Regions from separate parts of the Streptomyces sp. S186 genome, predicted to be linked through region 2. Evidence: riboswitches for the same ligand, from Rfam matches in the RefSeq annotation. Region 2 holds a riboswitch; the other holds the start of a gene.
What was found. A riboswitch is a leader RNA that binds a small molecule or an ion and turns the genes downstream of it on or off. The one in region 2 is predicted to bind glycine.
Positions count from the first base shown of each region.

Region 1: it holds a riboswitch for glycine, as region 2 does, so the genes downstream of both, gcvP (aminomethyl-transferring glycine dehydrogenase) here and gcvT (glycine cleavage system aminomethyltransferase GcvT) in region 2, are expected to answer to the same signal.

Region 1 covers NZ_CP193932.1:7,043,621-7,058,213, reverse strand. Annotated here, with positions in the region: gene ACRAS8_RS30400 (glutamate--cysteine ligase) at 1-1,471, opposite strand, end outside; gene ACRAS8_RS30395 (hypothetical protein) at 2,023-2,607, shown strand; gene ACRAS8_RS30390 (DUF5999 family protein) at 2,952-3,158, shown strand; gene gcvP (aminomethyl-transferring glycine dehydrogenase) at 3,250-6,135, opposite strand; glycine riboswitch at 6,324-6,421, opposite strand; gene ACRAS8_RS30380 (PRC-barrel domain-containing protein) at 6,524-6,919, shown strand; gene ACRAS8_RS30375 (DNA polymerase IV) at 6,829-8,265, opposite strand; gene ACRAS8_RS30370 (MerR family transcriptional regulator) at 8,333-8,938, opposite strand; gene ACRAS8_RS30365 (bifunctional nuclease family protein) at 9,124-9,594, opposite strand; gene ftsR (transcriptional regulator FtsR) at 9,648-10,397, opposite strand; gene ACRAS8_RS30355 (FHA domain-containing protein) at 10,414-11,262, opposite strand; gene ACRAS8_RS30350 (DUF881 domain-containing protein) at 11,381-12,367, opposite strand; gene ACRAS8_RS30345 (small basic family protein) at 12,373-12,705, opposite strand; gene ACRAS8_RS30340 (DUF881 domain-containing protein) at 12,702-13,634, opposite strand; gene ACRAS8_RS30335 (sugar phosphate nucleotidyltransferase) at 13,712-14,593, opposite strand, start outside.
Region 2 covers NZ_CP193932.1:2,677,813-2,692,405, forward strand. Annotated here, with positions in the region: gene ACRAS8_RS10985 (ABC transporter ATP-binding protein) at 1-42, opposite strand, end outside; gene ACRAS8_RS10990 (ABC transporter permease) at 39-1,049, opposite strand; gene ACRAS8_RS10995 (ABC transporter substrate-binding protein) at 1,128-2,876, opposite strand; gene ACRAS8_RS11000 (ABC transporter permease) at 2,956-3,954, opposite strand; gene ACRAS8_RS11005 (enhanced serine sensitivity protein SseB C-terminal domain-containing protein) at 4,451-5,242, opposite strand; gene ACRAS8_RS11010 (enhanced serine sensitivity protein SseB) at 5,313-6,152, opposite strand; gene ACRAS8_RS11015 (AAA family ATPase) at 6,268-6,996, opposite strand; glycine riboswitch at 7,268-7,363, shown strand; glycine riboswitch at 7,364-7,482, shown strand; gene gcvT (glycine cleavage system aminomethyltransferase GcvT) at 7,516-8,634, shown strand; gene gcvH (glycine cleavage system protein GcvH) at 8,788-9,165, shown strand; gene glyA (serine hydroxymethyltransferase) at 9,251-10,510, shown strand; gene ACRAS8_RS11035 (L-serine ammonia-lyase) at 10,861-12,243, shown strand; gene ACRAS8_RS11040 (hypothetical protein) at 12,331-12,618, opposite strand; gene ACRAS8_RS11045 (phosphatase PAP2 family protein) at 12,772-13,512, opposite strand; gene ACRAS8_RS11050 (phosphatase PAP2 family protein) at 13,509-14,165, opposite strand; gene ACRAS8_RS11055 (DedA family protein) at 14,266-14,593, opposite strand, start outside.

The DNA.
Region 1 (14,593 bases), 4.4 Mb from region 2:
CCGGCTCCCCGGTGTGCATCAGCTCGCCGTAGCGCCGGGTCATCGCGGCCAGCGCGGCGTCCCGGGACAGCCCCTGGCGCAGCGCGTGGTGGAACGCCCCGGCCTGCCAGGAGGCCCCGTTGACCCGGCGTGCGCAGCGCGCCTCGATGATGCCCAGGTAGTGGTCGCGGTCGGCCGGTTCGACGCCCCAGGCGTCCAGTCCGGCGGCCGCCAGCGGCAGCAGTTCCTGGCGGACGAGGCGGACCGCGGGCAGCTCGGTGAGGCCGCCGGCGCGGCCGGGCCGGGGCCAGCGGAGGGTGGCGTCGATGCCGTGGCGGCAGGCGGTGTCGAAGTTGGCGGCCGCGGCGCTGAACGGGAGCCGGGTCCACACGGGGCGGGGTTGTTCGGCCAGGGCGCGGACCAGACCGTAGTAGAAGGCGGTGTTGGCGATGACGTCGGCGATGGTGGGGCCGGCCGGCAGGACACGGTTCTCGACGCGGAGGTGGGGGACGCCGTCGGCGACCGCGTAGACGGGGCGGTTCCAGCGGTAGATCGTGCCGTTGTGGAGCACCATTTCGGCGAGGTCGGGCGCGCCGCCCTCGTCGAGGACGCGCAGCGGGTCCTGCGGCCCGCACAGCGGCAGCAGCGGCGGGAAGAAGCGCAGGTTCTCCTCGAAGAGGTCGTAGGCGGAGTCCACCCAGCGCTCGCCGAACCAGGTGCGCGGGCGCACCCCCTGGGTCTGGAGTTCCGGCGCGCGGGTGTCGGTGGCCTGCTGGAAGACCGGCGGCCGCGACTCGCGCCACAGTTCCCGGCCGAAGAAGAAGGGAGCGTTGGCGCCGACGGCTATCTGGACGGCGGCGATCGCCTGGGCCGCGTTCCAGACAGCGGCGAACCGGCCGGGCGTCACCTGGAGGTGCAGTTGGACGGAGGTGCAGGCAGCCTCGGGGGCGATCGAGGGCGAGCGGGTGACCAGGTGCTCGACGCCCTGGATGTCGATGGCGAAGTCCTCGCCGCGGGCGGCCCGCATCTGCTCGTTGAGGAGGACGTAGCGGTCGTTGGCGGAGAGGCTGGCGACGGTGAGGTCGTCGGCGTGCAGGGTGGGCAGGATGCCGATCATGACGATGCGGGCGGCGACTTCCCGGGCTTTTCGCTCCGCATAGCCGAGTCCGGTGCGCAGTTCCTCGGCGAGCTGGTCGAGAACGCGTCCGGACAATCGGTGCGGGGTGATGTTGACCTCAAGATTGCACTGGGCGAGTTCGGTCTGGAAATCGCCGCTGGCGATCCGTTCGAGGACCTCGGAGTTCAGCATGCGGGGGAGGCCGTCGGCACCCGCGAGATTGAGCTCGATCTCCAGACCCATGAGATTCTTGGGGCGGTCGAACCGCTTCTCCGCCAGCAGTCGGTGCAATCCCTCCAGACAGTCGTACAGCTTTCTTCGATAACGCTCCCGGTCCGCCAGGTCGTGCCCGGCCGCGGCGACCTTCTCCCCCATCGGCGGGTCCCTCCTCGGGTGAACTGCTCGCGGGCACGGGCTGGTAGGCGCCGCCCCGGCGTACGGGCTACGGTCGATGATGCCCCGGCAGTCTGATCGATAACGCGTCAGGGGCAGGACGGTACCGTTACTCTGGGAGAGGAGCGCGCGGGGCATTTTCCGCAGGCATATCCAGTCGGCCGGGGTCGTCCGCTTTCCGCTCGTAAAAAACACCGACGGGTTCCGGCCGACCGTTTCACGGATATATGGCGAGGTGACGCCTGCCAATTCCCGCACAAAGCGGCGAAAATCACCCCGGACGGTGGACCGGATTCCGCCTTGCCGGAAATCCGCAAGGCGGGTAGCCGAAACACTTCCAGAACATATGTCGTATAAACTTCGCTGACGAGGCAGAGATTTGGCGCCCCGCATGGCGGTGTTCCGCCGGTGCCCCGGCACTGCGTCCGACCCACCGGTCCGCAGCCCGGCCAGCCAGGCTCTGACCCGCCCGCAGACAGCGCCGTCCGTACTGCCACGCTCCACCGTGTCTCCTGAGTGAGAGGCGACCCGCCATGCCGCTGCATGTTCCTCCCGCCCCCGCGCCCGCCCTGCGCAGCGTTCTCAGCGCTCTCGGCTCCCCCACCGCGGTCCGCGAGGCCCCGGCCTCCGCGCTCCGCACCCATCAGGGGCCGCTGAGCCCCGACCACCCGCTGCCCGTGCACGTGTGGGACGACGTCAGCCAGGCCGGTCCGCCGCGCACCCGCCTCCTCGGCTGGCGGTTCCTGATCCGCGGCGGCGAGCGCGCCGTGGCCGCCGCCGAGGCCCGGCCCACCGCCGACGGCTGGGCGTTCTCGCACTTCTGCGACGGCCCCTACGTCGCCGCGACGGAACGGGCCCTGCAGCAGGCCGAGTCGCTCGCCGCGCCCTACCAGCCCCGCCTGCTGTCCGTCCCGGAGCTGTACATGCTGACCCTGTGGCTGCACCACGACCTCACCGCGGACGGCGCCGACGGGATGCCGGCCGACGGTGACCTCCTGGTGCCGCTGGCGCCCGCCCCGCCCGGGATCGCCCCCTACCTCCCGCAGCGGCTCACCGACCTGCTGCCCCGCCTCGCCCGGCGCCTGGGCCCGCCGCCACTGCTCCGTGAGCCGGCCTGACCGCCCTCACCAGCGCCGACGCCGCTCCAGCCGGCCCGGACAGGAGGACGCCGGCCACCATGCGACCGCCCCGCAACCGTGCGCCCCATGGCCTCCCCGGCCGCGGGGCGCACGGCGCCGTCCGCCCCGTGCGCCGGTAGTGCGTCAACCCCCGGGGTCACACGCCGACTTGGGGGCAACCGCCCGCACGGGTGACACGTCCGTATCGAGTGTGCACCGCTGCTGCGAAATCCCTGCGGATTCCCGTCCGTAGGGCAAGACTGGGACCGACATGAAACGGGGGAACGGCCATGACCACTTCGTCGAGCCGTGCGTTCACCACTCCGCAGCGAAAGACAACTTCCATGTGCCTGCATGAACCACCCTGCCCGTCAGCCGACTCCACCGACCGGGAGGCCGCACACCTGGTGGCGCACCACCCGGAACAGGGCTGGAGCCTGCTGTGCAACGGCGTCCTGCTCTTCGAGGACACCGGTGAGCTGCTGCCGGACGGGCAGGTCATCGCCCCGCACCGGCCGCTCGGCACACCACGGGTGACCGCCGCCGCGTGATCCAGCGATCGCCCGGCACGTACACCAGGGCCCCCGGCGCATCGGCCGAGGGCCCTTGATGTTGCCACCGGTCACCGACGGCAGGCGGTGATCAGGCGTCGTACTCGTCCAGCGGCGGGCAGGAGCAGACGAGGTTGCGGTCGCCGAAGGCACCGTCGATGCGGCGCACCGGCGGCCAGTACTTCTCCGCGGCGTGGACGCCGGCCGGGAAGACGGCCTCCTCGCGGGTGTACGGGTGGGTCCACTCGCCGCCGAGCGCGGCCGCGGTGTGCGGGGCGTTGCGCAGCGGGTTGTCGTCCTTGTCCCACTCCCCCGAGCCGACCTTGTCGATCTCGGCGCGGATGGCGATCATCGCGTCGCAGAAGCGGTCCAGCTCGGTGAGGTCCTCGCTCTCGGTCGGCTCGATCATCAGCGTGCCGGCCACGGGGAAGGACATCGTCGGCGCGTGGAAGCCGTAGTCGATGAGCCGCTTGGCGACGTCGTCGATGCTCACGCCGGTCGCCTTGGTCAGCGGCCGGACGTCGATGATGCACTCGTGGGCGACCAGCCCGCCGGGCCCGGTGTAGAGCACCGGGTAGTGCGGCTCCAGGCGCTTGGCGATGTAGTTGGCGCCGAGCACCGCGACCTGGGTGGCGCGCTTGAGGCCCTCGCCGCCCATCAGGCGGACGTACGTCCACGAGATCGGCAGGATGCCGGCGGAGCCCCAGGGGGCGGCGGAGACCGGCCCGACGCCGGTCTCCGGGCCCGCGGCGGGCTGCAGCGGGTGGTTGGGCAGGTAGGGCGCCAGGTGGGCGCGGACGGCGACCGGGCCGACGCCGGGGCCGCCGCCGCCGTGCGGGATGCAGAACGTCTTGTGCAGGTTCAGGTGCGAGACGTCGCCCCCGAACTTCCCGGGCTCGGCCAGGCCGACCAGGGCGTTGAGGTTGGCGCCGTCCACGTAGACCTGGCCGCCGGCGTCGTGCACCGCCGCGCAGATCTGGGTGATGTGCTCCTCGAACACGCCGTGGGTGGACGGGTAGGTGACCATCAGGACGGCCAGCTCGTCGCGGTGCTTCTCGATCTTGGCGTGCAGGTCGTCGGCGTCGACCTCGCCGTCCTCGCCGGTCTTGACGACGACGACCTTCATGCCGGCCATCACGGCGCTGGCGGCGTTGGTGCCGTGCGCCGACGACGGGATCAGGCAGACGGTGCGCTGCTCGTCCCCGTTGGCGCGGTGGTAGGCGCGGACGGCGAGCAGACCGGCCAGTTCGCCCTGGGAGCCGGCGTTGGGCTGGAGGGACACCTTGTCGTAGCCGGTGATCGCGGCGAGCCGCTCCTCCAGCTCCCCGATGAGCGTGAGGTAGCCCTGCGCCTGGTCGGCCGGGGCGAAGGGGTGCAGCTGGCCGAACTCGGGCCAGGTGACCGGCTCCATCTCGGTGGTGGCGTTCAGCTTCATCGTGCAGGAGCCGAGCGGGATCATGCCGCGGTCCAGCGCGTAGTCCTTGTCGGCGAGGGTGCGCAGGTAGCGCAGCATCGCGGTCTCGGAACGGTGCCGGTGGAAGACCGGGTGGGCAAGGTAGTCGTCGGCGCGCAGCAGCGGCTGCGGAAGGGTGTCGGCGACGGCCGCGTCCAGCGCCTCGATGTCGCCCTGGACTCCGAAGGCACCCCAGACGCCGGCCAGCTGGGCCCGTCCGGTGGTCTCGTCGCAGGCGATGCCGACGAGGTCGGCGTCGACCTGGCGGAGGTTGATGCCGGCCTCGCGGGCAGCGGCGACGACCTCGGCGGCCCGGCCCGGCACCCGGGCGGTGAGGGTGTCGAAGTAGGCGTCGTGGACGATCTCGACGCCGCCGGCCTTCAGGCCCCCGGCGAGGATCGCGGCGTAGCGGTGGGTGCGCCGGGCGATGGTGCGCAGCCCCTCGGGGCCGTGGTAGACGGCGTACATGCCGGCCATCACGGCGAGCAGCACCTGCGCGGTGCAGATGTTGCTGGTGGCCTTCTCGCGGCGGATGTGCTGTTCGCGGGTCTGCAGCGCGAGGCGGTACGCCTTGTTGCCGTCGGCGTCGACGGAGACACCGACCAGGCGGCCGGGCAGGCTGCGGGCGTACTGCTCGCGGACGGCCATGTAGCCGGCGTGCGGGCCGCCGAAGCCCATCGGGACGCCGAAGCGCTGGCTGGTGCCGACCGCGATGTCGGCGCCGAGCTCGCCGGGCGAGGTGAGCAGGGTCAGCGCCAGCAGGTCGGCGGCGATCGTGACGATCGCGCCCAGCTCGTGGGCCCGCTCGATGAGGGCCCGCGGGTCGCGCACGGCTCCGGAGGCGCCCGGGTACTGGAGCAGCACACCGAAGACGCCGCGCTCGGCGACCTCGTCCGGGATGCCGTCGGCGAGGTCGGCGACCACGACCTCCACACCGGTCGGTTCGGCGCGGGTCTCAAGGACGGCGATGGTCTGCGGCAGGCAGTCGGCGTCGACCAGGAAGACGCCCTGCTTGACCTTGCCGACCCGGCGGGAGAGCGCCATGGCCTCGGCGGCGGCGGTGCCCTCGTCCAGGAGGGAAGCGCCGGAGGTGGGCAGTCCGGTCAGGTCGGCGACGACGGTCTGGAAGTTCAGCAGCGCCTCCAGGCGGCCCTGCGAGATCTCCGGCTGGTAGGGCGTGTAGGCCGTGTACCAGGACGGGTTCTCCATGACGTTGCGCAGGATCACCGGCGGTGTGAAGGTGCCGTAGTAGCCGAGCCCGATCATGGACGACAGGACCTGGTTGCGGTCGGCGAGTGCGCGCAGCTCCGCCAGGACCTCGGCCTCGGTGCGGCCCTGCGGCAGGCCCAGCGCCTCGGCGCTCTTGATCACGTCGGGGACGGCGGTGGCGGTGAGCTCGTCCAGTGATCCGAAGCCGACCTGCGCGAGCATCTTGGCCTGGGCCTCGGCGTCGGGACCGATGTGCCGGTCCTCGAACGGGATGCCGCGCTCCAGCTCGGTCAGCGAGATGCGGTGGGTGGTCATCTGCGGGGGCCTCCTGGTCAGTGCGACCTACGAGGGGCACCACGGCGCTGGTGCCCGGACGGCCTCCCCCTCTGTCATCTCAACCTGAGAGCTTCACCGGCCCGCGACCGCGGTCCGGCTTTCACCGTCGGTGAGGAGGGGTCCCGGCATGGTGCCTGTCCGTGGCCCGCCCTGCTTTCCAGAGTGACCTCGTCCATGCGGTACGTGTGCCTGAGAGATTCCGGGGAGGATTTGCTCCTTCGGCGCCCTGGTCGCGAACGACAAAGGACTCTCCCGCATGGGGTCGACGGCCATTCGCCAGCCTACCAGCGCCCCGCCGAAACGATCCTTCGAGTGGCCGGGGCAGGAAATGTGCCGTTTCGTAGTTGTCACAAGGCAGTTGCGACCAATTGGAGGGACCGTGCAAGCCGATATCGATCCCCGGAGCCTCATCGGCCGCAAAGCGTTCGACCGGAACGGCGCGAAAATAGGGACCGTCGACGAGGTCTACCTCGACGACGCGACGGGCGAACCGGAGTGGGCGGCCGTCCGCACCGGCCTCTTCAGCAGGGATGCGTTCGTCCCCCTGGAGCCGAGCAAGATGGTCGGCGACAGCCTGCACATCCCCTATGACCGCAAGCTGATCAAGGATGCCCCGGATTTCGGCGTCGGCCGGCACCTCTCCCCCGAGCAGGAGCTCCAGCTCTACCACCACTACCGCCTGGATATCTCCGCACCGGCCGCGGAATCCGCCGCGCCGTCCGCCGACACGGACTTCGGGCGGATCGCCGGCGCGGACGACTGATCCGGCCCGCCCAGCAGCGACAGCGGCTCGCCCGGCCGCAGCGCCGGATCGTCGACGACGAAGGTCCGCACCCGCCCCGGTGCGGACCACGGCGTCTCGAACCGTACGGTCACCCGCCCCACGCCACTGCCCTGCACCCATCCGGCGCCGAACTCCTCGTGGACCACGTCCAGCCCCGGATACCAGCGCCGGGGCAGCTCGACGGCGGCCTCGGTCTCCCCCGCCTCCTCCTCCGGCTCCGCCACCCCACCCGCCTCCTCCGTCTCCCGCTCCGTGGCGATCTGGGCGAAGAGGTCCTCCTGTGTGAAGTCGGCCAGCCCGCTCACCCCCACGCCCAGGAGGCGGACCCCGCCCGTGGTGTCCACGGTCTCCAGCAGCCGCACGGCGGCCTCCCTGATGACGGCCGGATCGTCGGTGGGCCCGCGCAACGTCTCGGACCTGGTCAGCGTGGAGAAGTCGTAGTTGCGCACCTTGATCACCACCGTGCGCCCGGACCGCCCGGCCGCCCGCAGCCGCTGGACACAGCGGTCGGCCAGCCGCAGCACCTCGATCCGCACCCGCGTCCGGTCGGTGAGATCGACCTCGAAGGTGTCCTCCACCGACACCGACTTCGCGTCCCGCTCTGCCACCACCGGCCGCTCGTCCTGGCCCAGCGCCATCGCGTACAGTCCGGTGCCGTGCGCCCTGCCCAGCAGCCGCACCAGCTCTGCCTCGCCGGCTTCCGCGGTCTCCGCGACGGTGTGGATCCCGGCCCGGCGCAGCGCCTCGGCCGTCGCCGGCCCGACCCCGGGCAGCGTCCGCACCGGCATCGGTCCCAGCAGCTCCCGCTCGGTACCCGGCTCGATCACCACCAGACCGTCCGGTTTCGCCGCCTCGGACGCGATCTTGGCGAGCATCTTGGCGCCGGCCAGCCCCACCGACCCCGTCAGCCCGGTGACCGCCCTGATGTCCCGCCGCAGCTGCTCCCCCACGGCCCGCGCCGCGGCCGTCTCCGCCGGCACCCCGCCCGCCTCCAGATCGACGAAGGCCTCGTCCAGACTCAGTGGCTCCACGAGCGGTGAGAGCGCCCGCAGCAGCTCCATGACCGCATCACTCACTTGGCGGTACAGCGTGAACCGGGGACTGAGATAAGCGGCGTTGGGGCACAGCCGGCGCGCCTGCGCCGTCGGCATCGCCGAACGCACCCCGAAGACCCGCGCTTCGTACGACGCGGTGGCGACCACACCGCGCGGCCCGATCCCGCCGACGACCACGGGCTTTCCCCGCAGGCTCGGCTTGGCCGCCTGCTCGGCGGCCGCGTAGAACGCATCCATGTCCAGATGCAGGATCGTCGGCGCACGTCTCACACCACTGATGCTGCCGCACACCACTGACAATCGGCCCGATCCCGGGCCGGGAACCGCCCGACGACCGTCAGCCGGCCCGGTTGCGCCGCCGCGCCAGCTCGTCGTGCGGGTTCTTCCCGATCAGCGTCTCGCCGGTGTCCACCCGCTCCCCGTGGAGCTGTGACAGCGAGCCCTCCACGTCCCGCCACACCACGCCCACGGCGATGCCGAAGACCCCCTGGCCCCCCTGGAGCAGATCCACGACCTGGTCGGGCGAAGTGCACTCGTAGACGGTCGCGCCGTCGCTCATCAGCGTCATCCGGGTCAGATCGGCCAGGCCCCGCGCCCGCAGGTGCTGGACGGCGGTGCGGATGTTCTGCAGCGACACCCCGGTGTCCAGCAGCCGCTTGACGATCTTCAGGACGACGACGTCCCGGAAGCTGTAGAGCCGCTGGGTGCCGGACCCGTAGGCCGGCCGGATGCTGGGCTCCACGAGCCCGGTGCGTGCCCAGTAGTCCAGCTGTCGGTAGGTGATGCCCGCCGCCGCACAGGCGGTCGGTCCGCGGTAGCCGATGCTCTCCGGCTCGCGCTCCCCCGACATCGCAGCGGCCTGTACCGGGCTGCGGTTGGCCGCCGCGCCCCTGTGGAGCGGCAATGCCCCTTCCGCCGCCGTACCGTCGCCGGTGATTGCCACGCCGCCCTCCGTCCTCCACGTCCCGGACGGGACCTGCCATATCGACGGTATGCAGTCACCCGGGGTGCGTCAACGATCGCCGCGCTCGCCACGCCGAGTGATAATCACCCTACGAGTGGTTTCTCGTGACTTGTCGCGGGGAAGGGGTCACAGGTTGGCCGGAAACAGGTGGGTGGCCTGGCCGATCACTGGTTGGTGCCGAAGTCCTCCGGCGAGATCTGGTCGAGGAACTCGCGGAACTTCTCCACCTCGTCCTCCTGCTCGTCCGGAATGGCGATCCCCGCGTCGTCCAGCACACCGTCGGTACCGAAAATCGGGGTCCCGGTGCGCAGCGCCAGCGCTATCGCGTCGGACGGCCGGGCACTGACCTCGACGCCGCTGGCGAAGACCAGCTCGGCGTAGAAGACCCCTTCGCGCAGATCCGTGATCCTGACCTGCGTCAGCTCCTGCCCCACGGCCTCCAGCACGTCCTTGAAGAGGTCATGCGTCAGCGGCCTGGCGGGGACCATGCCCTGCTGGGCGAACGCGATGGCGGTGGCCTCGCCCGGCCCGATCCAAATGGGCAGGTAGCGGTCGCCTCCCACCTCCCGCAGCAGCACGATCGGTTGGCTGGAAGGCATCTCCACCCGGACACCCACGACGTCGAGCTCGTTCACACAGCAACCCTAGGCCGTGCTCGGTCGGTTTGGGTAGTCGGGCACTCGTTTGGTCACGGCACCCGGACCCGCAGGGCGCTCTGCAGCAGGGCGGCGTGCAGCCGCACCGACAGCGTGGCCAGCTCCCTGGCGGTGGCCTCGGCATGGGCCCGGGTCTGTGGGTTCCGGTGCCGCCGAAGGGGTGCAACGACCTGTTCGACCAGCCCCGCCTCGCGCTCCGCGGCCGCCTTCACGGCCCGCAGGTGCCGCGGCTCCAGTCCGAAACCGCCGAGGTCCGCCACGAGTTTGGCGACGGCCACCGCTTCGATGTCGTATCCCCCGTCCTCATGGGGGACGATGAGTCCGTACGACTCCCATTCGGCGAGCGCCGCCTCGTCGACCTCGGCGGCCGCCAGCAGCTCCGCCCGGCCGATCCGGGAGGCCGTCGGGCGCTCCCCGTCCACCTCGGACACGCCCTCGACGAAGTCCCCCGAGGGTGCCGCCGGAGCCGGCAACGAGACCTGCTCACCACGCTCCAGGGCGTCGAGGTGGTCCCTGATGACCTTCAGGGGGAGGTAGTGGTCCCGCTGCATCCGCAGCACGCTCGCCAGCCGTTCGACGTCCTCGGCGGTGAACTTGCGGTAGCCGGAAGGCGTGCGCTGCGGCTCGATCAGCCCCTCGGCCTCCAGGAACCGGATCTTGGAGACGGTGACCTCGGGGAACTCCTCGCGCAGCACCCCGAGCACCGTGCCGATGCTCATCGGTTTGCGGTCCGAGGAGGTGGTGCCGGACGAGCCGGCACCACCTGTCGGTGTATGGCGCATATGCCTTCCCTGGCGGTCAGATGCCGACGCCTCGCTGGCTGGCGTAGAAGACCATCCGGTACTTGCCGATCTGTACCTCGTCGCCATTGGAGAGGACGACGGAGTCGATCGGCTCGCGGTTGACGTAGGTGCCGTTCAGGCTGCCGACGTCGGTGACCGTGAAGCGGCCGTCCGCACCGCGGCGGAACTCCACGTGGCTGCGGGAGACCGTCACGTCGTCGAGGAAGATGTCGCCCTGCGGGTGCCGGCCCGCCGTCGTCAGCTCGCCGTCCAGGAGGAAGCGGCTGCCGGCGTTCGGGCCCCGGCGGACGACCAGCAGGGCCGAGCCCAGCGGAAGGGCGTCGACGGCCGCCTGGGCCTCCGGGGAGAGAGCCGGCGACAGGTTCTGCCCGGTGGTCTCCGCGTCGTACGCCTCGATCCCCGAGATGGAGATCGTCGAGGTCGTCTCGGAGGCCCGCTCGGGCTGGGCGCCCGCGCGCAGCGGCGCGCCGCAGTTGGAGCAGAACCGGCTCGCCTCGGCGTTCCGGTGCCCGCACCTCGTACAAACCGGCAAGGTCGACCCTCCACCCGTGTGTGCGGCTGATGGTTCCTGGGAACCTATGCGGCCGGCACCGGAGGGGTCAACAGAACCCGCGCCATGCCCCCCGGACGGACCGCCGACCTCATCACGGAACAGCGGACGGTCACCGGCCGCGGCGTCCTCCTCCGGCCGGCGCGGCGCACGGTGCCGTGCGGAGCCGCCGTCGCCTTCCTTGCGCGCGCTCTTGCCGAACAGCTTTCCAAACAACTTCACGGGCGATTCCCCTTGTACGACACAGACCCGCCCGTGGGGCAGGACGAACCCTCGATGCACACACCGGCCGATCCGGACATCCTGTGAACGTCCGTGGCCTTCAGACAGTTTCCACCACACACCACACGCACGGTGCGTCGACCCCCCGCTACCTCATGCCCTCGCCGGGCCATCACCATACGTAGACGCCTCACTGGGATGACGACCGAGCGTAGTCAGGCCGCTTCGCCTGTCGCAAGGCATCCACGATGATCTTCTCTTCACGGGCCACAGACACCTTGGCCTGCTCCTTTTCCAGTGTCTGGACCACTCCGCCAGGGATGTTGAGCGCCGGCTCCAGGTCCTCCGGCTTCCCGATGACCTTGAAGCGGTACGGCTGCGTGACGCGCTTGCCGTCGATCCGCACCCCGCCCCGGAGATCCGAGAGGGAGGTGTTCGCGACCACGCGCACGTCGTTCACCTGGATCGCCTCGGCTCCGGCCGCCCGCAGTTCCTGGATGGTGTCCAGCAGTTTGTCCGCCTCCACGGAGTGGTGGGGGTCGTCGATGGTCAGGTTGATGCCGGGGCCTTGCGCCGCGACGGTACCGGCCAGCACGCCCAGCTGCTGTTCCTTCTCCACGGTCTGCTTCCGGGCCTCCTCGGCTTGGTCCGAGCTGTTCTCCAACTCGGCCTTCTGTCCCTCCAGGCGCCGCTGCTCAACCGTCAACCGCTGGGAGCGGTTGTCCAGTTCGTCCAGAATGCGCACCAAGTCCTCTTGGCGCGCACCCCGCAGCGCACTGCTGTCACTTGTGGAACGTACCTGAATCGCGAGGCCGAGGCCGAGAATGAACAGGAGCAACGCGACGATCAGTTGAGCCCGCGTCAGCCGCGGCGGCCACAGACTGGCCCGCAGCCGCTGCCGACCGGTCATCGGAGCCGGCGCCGCCGACTCCTCGTCCGCCGTCACGCCCGAACCCTCACCAACCGCCGATTCGGTCCGCTTCTGTCCCGCTTCCTGCTCCTTGCGTTCCGCCTCCGGGCCTCCGGCGCGCTGCTCCGCCTGTGCGGGTCGGCGAGGCGTCTCCGGCGGCATCGGCCGCCGCCCCGCGGGGTGATCCGCGCCGGCTTCCCGCGCCGGACCGGATTCCGGCCGCTCGTCCGGGGTGCGCTCCGGCTCCGGGGTCCCGTCCGCTGCCATCGGCCTCACGCCCGGAAGACGTGCCGGCGGATCGCGGCAGCGTTGGAGAAGATGCGGATACCGAGCACCACCACGACACCGGTGGAGAGTTGGGCGCCGACGCCCAGCTTGTCGCCGAGGAAGACGATCAGGGCGGCGACCACGACGTTCGACAGGAAGGAGACGACGAAGACCTTGTCGTCGAAGATGCCGTCCAGCATCGCCCGCAGACCACCGAACACGGCGTCCAGCGCGGCGACGACAGCGATCGGCAAGTAGGGCTCGACCACCGTCGGCACCACGGGTCGGACGACGATTCCGACCACGACTCCCACGATGAGGCCCAGTACGGCGATCACGATGTGCCCTTCCCTGTGTCGGCGCCGTCCGCCTTCGCGGCACCGGCCTTCGGCTTTGCGGTACGTACGGTCAAACTGGGCGCGGGGGGCAGCGTGACCTCGCTCTCCACGGAAATCCTGGCGCGTACGCCGTAGTTCTCCTGCAGCACGTGCAGATACTGGCCGTCGGCGCTGTCCTGGAACTCGGTGCTCAACCGCTGCCCGTCCCCCACCGCCAGCACCGTATAAGGCGGCACCAGTGGCTTGTTGTCGACCAGTATGGCGTCTCCCGCCGCCCTGATCGCCGAGAGGGACGTAAGCCGCTGCCCATTGACGGAGATGGCCTCCGCACCGGACTGCCACAGGCCGTTGACCACGCGCTGCAGGTCACGGTCGCGCACCCGCCCGGTGTCCGAGAAGTCGCTGCTCTCGCGCGGCCCCCCGGTGCCGGCCGCCGCCCCCTTGGCGTCGTCCACGACGAGCTTCACGCCCGGCCCGGTCACCTGGGTCGAACCGGCCAGCAGCGCCAGCAGGTCGGCCTTGCCGTCACCGTGCTGCTTCAGTGCCTCGCGCTGTATCCGGTCCACCGCGTCCCGGGCCGCGTCCACCCGCTGCTGCTGGGTGTCGGCCTCGGCGGTGCCCTTCTGGATGCGGTGGATCAGCTCCTCGCGCTCCTTGGCAAGTGTGGGCGCCGACACCCGCGCCTGCGCCGCCCCCACGGTCACCACCAGCGCCGCCAGCACCAGACCCGCCGCCAGACCCAACTTCGCCCGGAGCGTGCGCGGCAGACCACCGACGCCGGCCGCGGACTTCCGCGCGGCGGCCTCCGCGTACCCGTCGTCGAGGCTGTGGTCCATCACGTTGGTCAGCAGCGACATCGAAGCATCCGGGCGCGCGGCCGAGGGGTGGGGGTTGCTCCGAACGGGGCGCTGCTGCGACATGCCGCACATCGTCCCATGTCGGCGACGCGGCCTCCCAATGGCCCCACCGGCGCGCCCATCGGGCGGCGCGCCGGCGGGGCCGCCGGTCAGCGGCCGGCGCTGTCCACCACGGCCGCCCACTCGTCCAGCAGCTGCTGGGCAGAGGCGTCGTCCGGGCCCTCCGCCCACAGATGCGTGACCGCCTCGGCCGGATCGGGCAGCACCAGCACCCATCGCCCGTCGGCCTCCACGATCCGCACGCCGTCGGTGGTGTCCACATCGCGGTCGCCGGCGGCCTCCACGACGTGCCGCATCACCAGGCCCTTGACCGCCCACGGCGTCGCCAGGTCCCGCCGCTGGACGTGCGCCCGCGGGATCCGCGCGTCGATCTGGCTGAGCGTGAGCTGCGTACGGGCCACCAGGCCGATCAGCCGGACGAACGCGGCCGCGCCGTCGAAGACGCTGCTGAACTCCGGGATGATGAAGCCGCCCAGGCCGTCGCCGCCGAACACCGTGCCGTCCGACCGCCCCACCCGGGTCAGATCGTCCGGAGACGTGGTCGTCCACTCGACCTGCGTGCCGTGGTACGCCGCCACCTGCTCGGCGATCCGGGTCGTGGTCACCGGCAGCGCCACCCGGCCGCTGCGCCGCTCGGCCGCGACGAGGTCCAGCATCACCAGCAGCGCCCGGTCGTCCTCGATGATCCGGCCACGCTCGTCCACCAAGGAGAGCCGCTCGCCGACGGGGTCGAACCGCACGCCGAACGCGGCCCGGGCCGACGCCACCATCTCGCCGAGCCGGACCAGGCCGGCGCGCCGGGCGTCGGCGGTCTCGGTCGGCCGGGCCTCGTCCAGACCGGGGTTGATGGTCAGCGAGTCGACGCCGAGCCGGCCCAGGAGGCTGGGCAGCACCAGACCGGCGCTCCCGTTCGACGCATCCACGACGACCTTGAGACCGGAGTCGCTGATGCCGGTGGTGTCCACGGCCCG
Region 2 (14,593 bases):
CGCCGTGGCCGTGTCCACGGAAGAGTCGGAAGAGTCGGTCACGTGAGCCTCACCCGCGGGTCGACGGCGGCGTACAGGATGTCCACCACCAGGTTGCACAGGACGATGAAGAACGCGGCGAGCAGGGTGACGCCGAGAATGTTCGGCAGGTCGTTGGCGTTGATGGAGTCGACCGCGAAGGCCCCGACTCCCTTGAGCGAGAAGACCTGTTCGGTGATGAGCGCACCGCCGAGCAGCAGGCCCAGGTCCATGCCGAAGACGGTGATGATCGGGGTGAGCGCGGCCCGCAGACCGTGCCGGATCACCACCCGGCGCTCCCGCAGGCCCTTGGCGCGGGCGGTGCGGATGTAGTCCTCGCTCAGCGTCTCCAGCATGCCCGCCCGGGTGAGCCGGGCGTAGAGCGCGGAGTAGAGGAAGGCCAGGGTCACCCAGGGCAGGACCAGGGTGCGCGCCCAGCCCACCGGGTCGTCCAGCAGGGGGACGTAGTCGCTGCGTTCGAAGAGCGGCCACTGGTAGGTGAAGAGCGCCAGTGCCAGCGCGCCGGTGAAGAACATCGGGAGCGAGACGCCGGCCAGCGCCACGCCCATCGCCAGCCGGTCGAAAACCGACCCGGGGCGGAGCGCGGAGAGCACGCCGGTGGCGACACCGGAGAGCAGCCACAGCACCGCGGCGCCGGCGGCCAGCGACAGCGTCACCGGGAGCCGGGACTGGATCTCCGGCCAGACCTCGATGTGGGTCTTGAAGGAGTAACCGAAGCACGGCACATGGCACGTGGCCGCATCCGGTCCGAACTTGTAGTCGACGCCGACGAAGATGCCCTTGAGGAAGTCCCAGTACTGCTCGTACACGGGCTTGTCCAGGCCGAGGTTCTGCTTCACCGCGGCGATGTCCGCGGGCGTGGGGGCCTTTCCGATGTACTGCTGGGCAAGCTGGTCGGTGGACTGCCCGGCCAGTTTCGGCAGCAGGAAGAAGATGCCGAAGGTGACCGCGCTGACGATCAGCAGCAGGATCACCGCGCTGATCAACCTGCGGATGATGTACGAGAACACGGGGACGCGGCGCCGGTGCCGCGGGCCGGAAGCGACCGGCCCGCGGGCACCCATGCCTTCACCTGCCTTCCAGGGCTGCTACTTCTTGACGCCGATGTTGAGGTAGTCGTACTCACCGCTCCAGGCCGAGCTGGAGACCATGTTGGTGGCCTTGGGCGAGCGGTACAGCAGGACCTTGAAGTAGGTCAGCGGGACGATCGCCGCCTGTTCCATCGCCTTGCGGTCGATGTCCGCGTACGCCTTCTCGCGGGCGGCCTGGTCGGTGTTGGCGATGGCGGTGTCGAGCAGGTTGTTGATCTCCGGGTCGTCCAGCTGCGACAGGTTGCTGTTGCCGGACTGGCTGATCGCCTTGCCGTGGAGGATCTGCTGGAGGTAGCCGTAGCCGGTCGGGAAGTCGGCGCCCCACTGCATCATCATCAGGCCGACGTTGTTGGACTTGTCGAAGGCCGGCACACCGGCGTAGTCCGAGAAGTACTTGCTGGTCGGGTACGACTGGATCCTGGCGTTGATGCCGATCTTCTTCAGCGAGCCGATCACCGAGGTGGCCGCGTCGACCTCGTCCTGGCGGTCGTTGCGGGCCAGGATCGTGGTGGTGACGTTGCCGGCGCCGCACTTCTTCCAGTGCGCCCGGGCCTCCGTCAGGTCCAGGCTGTCGCCGTTGTACTTCTGCGGGTACAGGTCGAACTTCTGGTAGCCGGCGAGGTCCGTCGGCAGGACCGTGGAGGCGAGCTCACCGCGGATCGGGCCGCCGAGCGCGGTCTGTACGGCCTTCTTGTCGATGGCGTACTCGACGGCCTTGCGGCACTCGACGTTGTCGAACGGCGCGACCTTGGTGTTGATCGCCGTGTAGACCAGGCGCTCACCGGGCGCGTTGTCGGTGTTGGACTTCTGCCTGGGGTCGGTCAGCAGCTGGGCCTGGGTCTGGCCGTCCACGCCGCGGCCGGCCATGTCGACCAGGGTGTTGCCGGACTGGAGGTCCTTGTCGATGGTCGACTGGGCGACCTTCAGATTGAGGACGATCTTGTCCGGCAGCTGCTTGCGCAGCGGGTCGTTAGCGGCGGACCAGTTCGGGTTGCGGACCAGGGTGAGCCGCTTGCCCTCCTGGTAGCTCTCGAACTTGTACGAGCCCGTGGAGACCACCGACTTGGTGTAGTCCGCGCCCTTGTCCTTGGCCTGCGGGACCGGCGCGGTCTGCGGGGCGCTGACGAGGTCGTCGAACTCGGCGAACGGCCTCTTCAGGTGGAAGACGATCGTCTGGGCGTCGGGCGTCTCGATGGACTTGAGCCCTTCCTTGCTCTTGTCCTTGTAGGGGCCCTTGTAGCCGCCGTCGTTGTCCACCAGGAACTGCTGGAAGTAGTTGGGGCCCAGGGAGAGGATGTCGCGGGCGAAGTTGCTGCGCTCCACCGCGTACTTGACGTCCTGGGAGGTCACCGGGGTGCCGTCCTCGAACTTCACGCCCTTGCGCAGCTTGTACGTCCAGGTCTTCCCGCCGTCGCCGGCCTTGCCGAGCGACTCGGCGAGGTCCGGGACCAGCTCGTTGCCCTTGGCGCCGGGGCCGGGCTTGAAGGTGGTGAGCGGACGGGCGTACAGGCGGCTGAAGTTGTAGACGAAGGCGTAGTAGGTGTTGCCCGGGTCGAACGACTCGGGGGCGTCGCTCATCGCGTAGGTGACGGTGCCCCCCTTCTCGTCCGAGGCGTTGACGACGCCCTTGGTGGCGGCGTTGGCCCCGGCCGAACTGTCGGAGGACCCCTTTCCGCTGCAGCCGGCCAGCAGGAGGCCCGCACTGGTGATGGCCGCGACAGTCGCGACCGGAAGTGACCTGCGCATGATGCTCGGTGTCCCCTTCGTTCATCGAGAAACGTCAGTTCGAAACGGCAGGTGGTGAGGTGTCGGGGCCGGCGGCCGGTCAGCGGCTGCGCGGGTCCAGCGCGTCCCTCAGGCCGTCACCGAGCAGGTTGAACGCCAGCACGGTGACGAAGATCGCGAGGCCGGGGACGATCATGTACTGGGGGTCGACCTCGTAGTACTTGACCGCCTGGGTCAGCGTGCCGCCCCAGGACGACTGGGGCGGCTGGATGCCGACGCCCAGGAAGCTCAGCGCCGCCTCGAAGAGGATGTTGGAGGGGATCAGCAGCGTCGAGTAGACGATGACCGGTCCCACGAGGTTGGGCAGGAGTTCCCGGAAGAGGATGAACGGCCCGCGGGCGCCCAGGCCGCGGGCGGCGGCGACGAACTCCCGCTCCCGCAGCGACAGGGTCTGGGCCCGCACGATCCGGCCCATGTAGGGCCAGTTGAAGAAGCCGATCACGAAGATCAGCACCGAGATGTGCAGCGGCAGGCCCTCCAGGCCGAACGCCCCACCCTGCAGCGACGCGGAGATCGCGATGGCGAACAGCAGCAGCGGGAACGCCAGGAAGACGTCCATCATGCGGCTGATGAAGGCGTCCACCCGGCCGCGGTAGAAGCCGGCGACCACGCCGAGGACGGTGCCGATGGCCACCGACAGCAGCGTCGCGCCGAACGCCACCAGCAGCGACACCCACGAGCCCTCCAGGATGCGGGAGAGCAGGTCGCGGCCGAACTTGGGGTCCACGCCCAGCAGGTGGTCGGCGCTCATCCCGCCGAAGTCCCCCTTGGGGAGCGTGGTGTTGGGGTCGATCAGGTCCTGGTGCGGCTGGTTCGGGTCCAGGCCGAACAGGTGCTGCAGCGGACGGGAGAGCGCGGCGACGAGGATGAGCAGGACGACGATGACGGCACCCGCCATCGCGACCTTGTCGCGACGGAAGCGCAGCCAGGCGATCTGGCCGAGCGAGCGCCCCTCGATCCGCTTGCTCTCCACGCCCTTCAGGACCGCCTCCGGCTGCGCCTCGGCAGCCGCCCCGGTGGTCTCGATCGGTGCGGTCACGGTGCCTCAGAACCCCTCCCGGCCGATGGAGCCCGGCCCTGTGCCCGGCCGCGGCGGCGGCCTGTCGCTACCTCACTGGTGTTCCGCTGCCGCCCTCTCCTCCGCTTCTCGCGGGAGTCCGGCCCTGCGGACGGCTCAAGGATGCGCAGGATTCCGGTGGCGGATGATGCTCGTACAAAGGACCGAGGTCCTCGATGCCGGGAGTCTTCATCCGAGCCGCGATCACTCACCAGCCCTGGCGTGGAATGGATGCGTAACTGTGATGTGGCCCGCAGCCTTCCGTTATACGAACAGCGGTGCGGACTGAGCGGTGCGCGGGGCGGGCGGGTAGGCCCTCAACTCCCGGGCGTACAAGGGGAATTCACCGCGAGACGGACGGCGCGCCGAGGCTCCGCGGCCGGCTGCGGGGATCGAGGAAGTCGTGCCGCTACGTGGGGCTACGTGACGACAAGCGGGGATACGCGGGGAGACGTGGCGATCCGATCCGTACTACGGATCAGTAGGGGCGCGGCTGGCCGTAACCGTAGGTGGGGCCCGGAACGGGCGGCTGGGCGTAGCCGTCGCGGTCGAAGAACGGGCGGGCGCAGGCCCGCATCCACATCCCGACCGGGTCGTACTCGTCGTTCATGGCGACGGTGGAGACCGGCAGGCCGTCCGGTACGGCGCCCATCGACTGCTGGATCATCAGCCGCGCGGCGTCCACCGAGGGCTGCCCGGTGTCGTAGAGGTCCAGCCCGATCGCCAGATACGGGGCGCCGAGGGCGGGTTGGACCCAGGCCCGGCGCAACGACCGCACCGGGGGCGTGCGGTGGGCGTTCTGGGCGAGCAGGGCGTAGAACTGCGGGATGTCGATGACCGGTTCGGAGATCCGCAGCGGCCCGGCGGGCAGCCGGTCCAGGCCGGCGGCGATCCGGCGCAGGTCGAGCCAGGGGATGCCGACGCCGCCGCCGGGAGCGTGCGGATTCAGCCACAGGCCCCAGCGGTCGGGGAAGAGGGAGGCGGCGATCTCGGGGCCGCTGACGAGTTCGTGGTCGCGGGTCCAGCCGGAGGCGGCGAGTTCGGCGGCGGAGGTCACGCAGGGGGCGTAGCCCAGCCCGTCGACCTCCATGTTGCCGTACTGGGCGTCGGGCTGGCCGGCCCGGCCGTGCCACAGGAGCATCCAGACCTGCCCGTGTGCGAGGGCCCCGAGCAGCGCCTCGTAGGCGTCATAGCGCCCGGGCGTGACCTGCCGCAGCATCTGCTCGACGTGCTCGGCCGCCGCCGCTCCCTGATGCGCACCCGCGCTCACGTGGTCCGTCCCTTCTCCCGGCAGGGCCTGCGCCCGCCCGTCGCTCCCAGCTTAGGGCGTGTCCGATGGGTCAGGGCCGGGTGTAAAAGGGCCGCACGCGCTCCAGCATCCAGTCGGCGACCGGGTCGCCCTGGGCGACGTCGAGCAGCACGAGCTGGACGGGCCAGGGCACCGGCACCCGGCCCAGGGCCCGGCCCAGCGCCGCGAGCACCTCGTCGCGGGCGCTGCCGTCGTACAGCCGCTCCGGAACGGTGTCCAACTGCACGCCCACGAAGAGCGCCGGCGTGTCGCCCTCGACGCTGGCCAGCGCGCGCCGGGCGGCGAGCACCGAGCCGGCGCCGGAGAACTCCAGGCCGGCGGCGGCCAGGAAGTCCACCGGCTCGTCCTGCCAGTCCGGTTCGAAGAGCCGCACCCGGGCGCCGGCGGCCTGCGGGCCGTCCAGTTCGGTCCGTCCCGCGCGGCACAGTTCGGCCACCGCGGGCGGCGGCAGCGGGACGCCGACGGTGCCGTCCGGATTGACCGCGATGCCCAGCATCGGCGGCAGCCCGCGGGCGAACTCCACGGCGGGCGCGACGGTGTACGACAGGTGGGTGCCGACGACCTTCAGGAACTCCTGCTCGGAGCTGAAGACGGGGACGTAGGCGGCGCCGCCGATCTCGACGGTGGGCAGGTCCAGGCCACCCGCCCCGGGGCCGGCGCTGTCCGGGCCGCCGCCCTCGGGCAGCGGCACCCACACCAGGCTGCGGCCCAGTACCTCGACGATCCGGCCGCCGGCCCCGGGGTGCCCGACCGACGCGGCCAGCACCTGCTCCAGCTCGTTGGCCGGCCAGGCCGGCTGCGGTATCCCCGCGTCCGGCACCTGCCCCGGCACCGCTCCGCCGTGCTGCGGGTAATTGTCCGGATAGTTCATCTCACCCACCCATTACTGGCCGCGCTGCCCGGCCCCTGAACCTGGCGGCGGGCCCATGGACCGCCGGTGGATCAGACCCTAACGGGCGGACCGCCGGGCGCCGAAGCCGGCAGTCTCACCCGAAGGTGACGCGCTGCAGCGCCCCGGCGGCGGGCCGGTCCAGCAGCACCGCGGAGGCGAAGCCCGCGGGGAGGCGGGACCGCTCGGCCCGGGCGAGAAGCCGGCGCACCGCCCGGCGGTGCCGGGCGAAGGCGTATCCCGACACCCCGCGGCCGCGGGCCCGTTGGCCGGTCAGCGCCGTCTGCGGCGGCACGTCGAGGAGGACCAGGTGCACCGCCCGGCCGTCGCGCCGGGCCGCCCGGGAGAGCCAGCGGCGCACCCACGCCAGCGTCCCGCAGTCGTGCACCACCACGCTCCCGCCGGAGCGGAGCGCCCGGCGCAGCGCACCGTAGTGCGCGGCCCGGACCAGCGGGCGGTAGAGCGCGTACGGGAGGCGGCGCAGCCGGCCGCGCTCCCAACGCTCGCGGGTGTCCTGGGAGTCGAGGCGGTGCACCGGGGCGCCGTGGCCGTCGCGCTCCGGCAGCACCCGCCGCATCAGGGTGCTCTTGCCGCTGCCCGGCAGCCCGGAGACCACGACGAGGTCGCCGGAGGGGAAACGGAGGACGGTGCGGGGATCGGTGCGGGAGGTGCGGGTGCCGTCCCGGAACCGGAGGTCGGTGATCCGGAGCCGGGCGGGCCGGACCGCGGGCCGCGGGGGCGCGGCCGGTGCCCCCTCCGATACGGGCCCCGGCGGTGCCACCCCCGCCACCCCCGCCGTCGTCGCGTACGCCGCTTCGCCGTGCACGTGATCGCCCCTCCCCCTCGGATCGGCCGGGTTCGGGACCCCGCCTTCCCGCAGAGTGTCAAGAAAGGGTAATGAGCAGCAAGTGATGAGCAGCAGGTGACGGCCGGGACCGCCACCGGATCCGGGGAAGCGGCCGCGGGTCGCGGCGGGGCGGCCGGTCGCGGAGCGGCGGCCGGGGCTCCTGTATCCGGCGATCCCGTGTAATGATGTGGCCGCCACGGGCACACCACTGGTCACTCGTGCGCAGCCAGCCAACTCCATACCGGCCGCTTGAACCCGCGCGGGAGAGTCCCCGGCCGCCACGGCGGGGCGCCGAAGGAGCAAGTCCTCCCTTGAATCTCTCAGGCCCCTATACCGCGCGGGCGAGGCAGATCTGAAAAGCGAGCCCCCGCCCGGTGAAGGGGGACGGCTCCACCCAAGGTGCAAACCGGGCTCGTTCGTGGGCTCCCGGTGAACCTCTCAGGTTCCGATGACAGATGGGGAGACCGTCTTGTCACCCATGCCTGGGAGCCCGGAACGATGACACAAGCCCCCCGCCTCACCGCGCTGGACGCCACCCACCGCGCACTCGGCGCGACCATGACCGACTTCGCCGGCTGGGACATGCCGCTGCGCTACAGCAGCGAACGCGAGGAGCATGTCGCGGTGCGCACCCGCGCCGGCCTGTTCGACCTCTCCCACATGGGCGAGATCACCGTCACCGGCCCGCAGGCCGGCGCGCTGCTCGACCACGCGCTGGTCGGCAACATCGGGGCCCTGAAGGTCGGCCGGGCCCGCTACACCATGATCTGCGCCGCCGACGGCGGCATCCTCGACGACCTGATCGTCTACCGGCTGGCAGAGCGGGAGTTCATGGTCGTCGCCAACGCCGCCAACGCCCAGGTGGTGCTGGACGCGCTGGCCGGCCGGCAGGCGGGCTTCGACGCCGCGGTCCGCGACGACCGGGACGCCTACGCGCTGATCGCGGTCCAGGGCCCGGAGTCCCCCGGCATCCTCAAGAAGATCACCGACGCCGATCTGGACGGGCTGAAGTACTACGCCGGACTGCCCGGCACGGTCGCCGGCGTCGAGGCGCTGATCGCCCGGACCGGCTACACCGGAGAGGACGGCTTCGAGCTGTTCGTCCGGCCGGCCGACGCGGCCGCCGTGTGGGAGGCGCTGACCGAGGCGGGCAAGGACGTCGGACTGGTCCCGTGCGGACTGTCCTGCCGCGACACCTTGCGCCTGGAGGCGGGGATGCCGCTGTACGGGCACGAACTGACCACCGCGCTCACGCCCTTCGACGCGGGCCTGGGCCGGGTCGTGAAGTTCGAGAAGGAGGGCGACTTCGTCGGCCGCGCGGCGCTGGAGGCGGCCGCCCGGCGCGCCGAGCAGAACCCGCCGCGCAAGCTGGTGGGCCTGCTCGCCGAGGGCCGCCGGGTCCCGCGCGCCGGCTACCCGGTCGTCGACGCCGACGGCACGGCGATCGGCGAGGTCACCTCGGGGGCGCCCTCCCCCACCCTCGGCCGGCCGATCGCCATGGCCTACGTCGACGCGGCGCACGCCGCACCGGGCACCGAGGGCGTCCGGGTGGACATCCGCGGCACCCACGAGCCGTACGAGGTCGTCGCACTGCCCTTCTACAAGCGGCAGAAGTAGCGGCCGGCGCCGGGCCGTCCGCGGCGCCCGCCACGGGCCCGCGCCGTCGCGTCCGGCGCCGCGTGTCTCACAGGGCGAGACAACCCTCGCGGACGCCGTCCGGGAGGCGCCCCCCATTCACGATCACACCCCCGCGTACAGGAGAATCGAGCCATGGACAACCCCCAGCAGCTGCGCTACAGCAAGGAGCACGAGTGGCTGTCGGACGCCGAGGGCGGCGTCTCGACGGTCGGCATCACCGAGCACGCGGCGAACGCGCTCGGCGACGTCGTCTTCGTGCAGCTCCCCGAGGTCGGGGCCACCGTCACCGCGGGCGCGTCCTGCGGTGAGCTGGAGTCGACCAAGTCCGTCAGCGACCTCTACTCGCCCGTGGACGGCGAGATCACCGCGGTCAACGAGGAAGTCGTCAACGACCCCTCGCTGGTGAACTCCGCCCCGTTCGAGGGCGGTTGGCTGTTCAAGGTGAAGGTCAGCGGTGAGCCGGAGGACCTGCTCACGGCCGACGAGTACACCGCCTTCGCCGCCGGCTGACGCCCCCGCGCCGGCTCCCGCCACCGCACGGGCGGGGCCGCGGCGCCCCGCCCGCTCCCCCTCTCCAGGAAGTCTCGGAAGTCTCATGTCGCTTCTCAACAGCTCCCTCCACGAGCTCGACCCCGACGTCGCCGCCGCCGTCGACGCCGAGCTGCACCGCCAGCAGTCCACCCTCGAAATGATCGCGTCGGAGAACTTCGCCCCGGTCGCCGTCATGGAGGCCCAGGGCTCGGTCCTCACCAACAAGTACGCCGAGGGCTACCCGGGCCGCCGCTACTACGGCGGCTGCGAGCACGTCGACGTCGTCGAGCAGATCGCCATCGACCGGATCAAGGCGCTCTTCGGCGCCGAGGCCGCCAACGTCCAGCCGCACTCCGGCGCGCAGGCCAACGCCGCCGCGATGTTCGCGCTGATCAAGCCGGGCGACACCATCCTGGGCCTGAACCTCGCCCACGGCGGGCACCTGACCCACGGCATGAAGATCAACTTCAGCGGCAAGCTCTACAACGTGGTGCCCTACCACGTCGACGAGAAGACCAACCTGGTCGACATGGACGAGGTCGAGCGCCTCGCCAAGGAGCACCGCCCCAAGCTGATCGTCGCCGGCTGGTCCGCCTACCCGCGCCAGCTCGACTTCGCCGCCTTCCGCCGGATCGCGGACGAGGTCGGCGCGTACCTGATGGTCGACATGGCGCACTTCGCCGGCCTGGTGGCCGCGGGTCTGCACCCCTCCCCCGTGCCGTACGCCCACGTCGTGACGACGACCACGCACAAGACGCTGGGCGGCCCCCGCGGCGGTGTGATCCTGTCCACCGCCGAGCTGGCCAAGAAGATCAACTCCGCGGTCTTCCCCGGCCAGCAGGGCGGCCCGCTGGAGCATGTGATCGCCGCCAAGGCGGTGTCCTTCAAGGTCGCCGCGTCGGAGGAGTTCAAGGAGCGCCAGCGGCGCACCCTGGAGGGCGCCAGGATCCTGGCCGAGCGCCTGGTCCAGGACGACGTCCGGGAGCACGGCGTCTCGGTGCTCTCCGGCGGCACCGACGTCCACCTCGTCCTCGTCGACCTGCGCGACTCGGCTCTCGACGGCCAGCAGGCCGAGGACCGCCTCCACGAGGTCGGCATCACCGTCAACCGCAACGCGATCCCGAACGACCCGCGGCCCCCGATGGTCACCTCCGGCCTGCGGATCGGCACGCCCGCGCTGGCCACCCGCGGCTTCCAGGCCGAGGACTTCCGCGAGGTCGCCGACATCATCGCCGAGGCGCTCAAGCCCACCTACGAGCGCGAGGCGCTCAAGGCCCGGGTCACGGCGCTGGCGGAGAAGTACCCGCTGTACCCGTCGCTGTGACGGGCCGGCCGCCGGGGCGCCACGGCCCCCGGTAGCCGCGGGCGGCGGACCGGCTCTCCGGCCCGCCGCCCCACCGGGCCCCGGGCCGGACCACCGCCCCGGGGCCGCTTCCGCCTGCCCGGACGCCCTTCCCCGCCCACCGCCGCCGCCACCGTCCGGCCTCGCCCCGTCCCCCTGTTCTCCCGCCATCGTTCTCCCGCCGTCCCCGGTGGCTTCCCCTGCCCGCCGCCTCCCGTCCGGCGGCATTCCCCCGCGAGCGGGTTACGCTCGACAGCCGGGCCGGAAAACACCCCATTCCTGCCCCGATGTGCTCCACCGTCCACCACGAGCAGACAAGGGAGTCAGCCCCCGTGGCCATCTCCGTCTTCGACCTCTTCTCCATCGGCATCGGGCCGTCCAGCTCCCACACCGTCGGCCCCATGCGGGCCGCCCGGATGTTCGCCGGCCGGCTCAAGAAGGACGGTCTGCTCGCCCAGACGGTCTCGGTCCGCGCCGAACTCTTCGGCTCGCTGGGCGCCACCGGCCACGGCCACGGCACCCCCAAGGCGGTGCTGCTGGGCCTGGAGGGCCACTCCCCGCGCACCGTCGACGTCGAGACCGCCGACGACGAGGTGGCGCGCATCCGCACCAGCGGCCGCCTCCGCCTCCTCGGCGCCGAGATAGGCGCCGCCCACGAGATCGACTTCGACGAGTCGACCCAGCTGATCCTGCACCGCCGCCGGTCGCTGCCGTACCACGCCAACGGCATGACCCTCTTCGCCTACGACGCGGCGGGCGCGCCCCTGCTGGAGAAGACCTACTACTCGGTGGGCGGCGGCTTCGTCGTCGACGAGGACGCGGTCGGCCAGGACCGCATCAAGCTCGACGACACCGTCCTGAAGCACCCCTTCCGCACCGGCGACGAACTCCTGCGGCTCTCCCAGCAGACCGGCCTGTCGATCTCCTCCCTCATGCTGGAGAACGAGAAGGCCTGGCGCACCGAGGAGGAGATCCGGGCCGGCCTGCTGGAGATCTGGCAGGTCATGCAGGGCTGCGTCACCCGCGGCATGTCCCGCGAGGGCATCCTCCCCGGCGGCCTGAAGGTCCGCCGCCGCGCGGCCAACGCCGCCCGCGCGCTGCGCTCCGAGGGCGACGCGGCGGCCCGCGCCATGGAGTGGGTCACCCTCTACGCCATGGCCGTCAACGAGGAGAACGCCGACGGCGGCCGGGTGGTGACCGCCCCCACCAACGGCGCGGCCGGCATCATCCCCGCGGTGCTGCACTACTACGTCAACTTCGTCCCCGGTGCCGACGAGGACGGTGTGGTGCGCTTCCTCCTCGCGGCCGGCGCCATCGGCATGCTCTTCAAGGAGAACGCCTCCATCTCGGGCGCCGAGGTCGGCTGCCAGGGCGAGGTCGGCTCCGCCTGCTCGATGGCCGCCGGCGGTCTCGCCGAGGTCCTCGGCGGCACCCCCGAGCAGGTCGAGAACGCCGCCGAGATCGGCATGGAGCACAACCTCGGCCTGACCTGCGACCCGGTCGGCGGCCTGGTCCAGATCCCGTGCATCGAGCGCAACGGCATGGCCGCGGTGAAGGCCGTCACCGCCGCCCGGATGTCCCTGCGCGGCGACGGCCGCCACCACGTCTCCCTCGACAAGGTCATCAAGACCATGAAGGAGACCGGCGCCGACATGAGCGTCAAGTACAAGGAGACGGCACGGGGCGGCCTCGCGGTGAACATCATCGAGTGCTGAGTCCCCCCGGACTCCTCCGCTCCCCGCCCCGGGCGTCGGCGAGTTGTGGCTCGTCGGCGGTCGGGGCGTTTGTGTGGGACGGAGCCGTCAGCGGCCGATCTCCCAGGCGAACGGGGGGAGTTCGCAGGCGCGGAAGTAGATGTCCAGGGCCTGGGGGGCGGGGACGAAGGGGTGGACGCGGGCGCCGTCGAGGCCAGGGAGGCGGCGGGCGCAGTGGTGGACGCAGCCGGCCACCTCGCGGCCGTGGCGGTCGATGAGCGTGGCGGCATCGGGCGGGCCGTCGCACGGGGTGGGATCGGCGGACGCGGCGGCGGGGCAGCGGCCGCGGGCGCCGGCCGGGCGGCGGGTGGGCGGGGCGCTCGTCTGCTGGGTCATTGCGGTCCCCCTGGTGCTGCGCTGGTGCGGATACGGGCGCGGCGCCGGCGGCGTTCGGGCGCGCTCACCGGTGCACAGGACAGTGGTGCTCGGCCCGGTGGGGGTCCATGCGGGCCTTGGTGAAGACCTGGGGCGTTCGTCAGCCAATCGTGGTCAAGCCCTGGGGGGAGGTCCCGTGGGGGCCGGCTGGCGCGGGACGGCCAGGGGGTCGAGGAGCAGCGCGAGCGGCAGCAGGGTGGCGGCCAGCAGCCAGCCGGCCAGGACGTCGCCGGCCCAGTGGACGCTCAGGTAGACGCGGGTCAGGCCGACGCCGAGGGCCCAGAGGGCGAGCAGGGCGCACCGGAGCCGGCCGGTGCCGGGGCGGGCGCGGCGCAGCACGCCCCAGGCCAGGATGCCGGCGGCCAGTGCGGCGGTGGTGGCGTGGCCGGAGGGGAAGGAGTGGCCGGAGGCGTGCGCGGCCCAGTCGGCGAGCGGCGGGCGGGGCCGGGCGAGCAGTTCCATCAGGCCGCGGCGGACGGCCTGGCCGGCGGCGAGGACGAGCAGCGCGCAGACCGCCGCGCGGAGCCGGCCACGGGTGCCGCGGCCGGCCAGCAGGCCGGCGAGGAGCGCCATCAGGTAGGGGACGGCGCCGGTGCCGGTGGCGGTCAGGGCGCCGGCCAGGGTGCGCAGCGGTTCGCCGTGGTGGGCGGTGGACCAGTCAAGGGCGGCCCGTTCGGGGGCGAGCGGGGCGCCGTGCCGCAGGGCCGTGGTGACGGCCGCGGCGGTGAACAGGGCGGCGGAGAGGGCCGCGAGGATGAGGAGACGGCCGGGGGGCGCGCCGAGGCGCGGGCCGCGGCCGGGGGCCGGGCGCGCGCCGTCGCACGGTGGGCCGGGGGCCCGCTCCGGCGGCGTCACCGGGTGGCGACCAGGGGGCGCAGCGGGGTCTCCCGGACGCGTTCGACGAGCGGCGCGGCACGCCGGGCGAGCGGCATGAGGACCGCGGCGACCAGGGTGCCGACGATCAGGCCGACGGCGACGTCGTGCGGGTAGTGGGCGCCGACCCAGACCCGGGAGGCGCCCATCAGGAGCGCGGCCGGGACGGCGAGGGCGCCGAGCCGACGGTCCAGGAGGAGCAGCGCGATCGCGGCGGAGGCGGCGATGGCCGAGTGGTTGCTGGGGAAGGACCAGTCGCCGAGCCCGGGGCACGGCTCGACGGTGACCACGGGCAGGGTCTGGCAGGGCCGCTGCTCGTGGAAGAACGCCTTGACCACGTCGTTGGCCACGTAGGCCAGCACGACGACGACCGGGACGGCGAGCGCCATCGCCATCGCCACCGGCGGCGCGTGCCGGCCCTCGCCGCGCGCCAGCCGGCGGCGGGAGCTGCCGCCGAGCCGCTGCCGGGCGCGCCACCAGGCGACCAGCATCAGCAGCGCGAAGACCCCCAGCCCGAGGTCGGTCCAGTAGGAGACCAGGACGTTGAGGAAGTGCGGCATGTCCTGGGCGAAGCCGGTCACTGAGGTGTACAGGCCGCCGTCGATCGAGGCTCCGCCGAAGGCGAGGTCGGTCACTGGGCTTACTCCTTGGCGGTGCATGGTGCGTGGGCCGGGTGCCGGGCGGCCCGTGTGGTGCGCCGGCCGCCCGTCGTGCTCCCTAAGTGTGCCGGGTCGGTCAGGGTGCCGGTGGCGCGGAGGCATGATCCGGCGCATCGCCGGGCGCCGCGTCCGGCCCGCCGGCCGGGCGCCCGGCGCGCGAGCGGAGCACCTCCAGCGCGATCGGGACCAGCGAGACCAGGACGACCAGGGCGACGGCCGGCAGCAGATACCGGTCGACGTTGGGCACCGAGGAGCCCAGGGCGTATCCGGCGAGGGTGAGGCCGAGCGTCCAGCCCAGGCCGCCGGCGGCCTGCCACACGGTGAAGGTGCGGGCCGGCACGTTGAGGGCGCCGGCGAGCGGGTTGAGCACGGTACGGACGATCGGCACGAAGCGGGCCAGCACG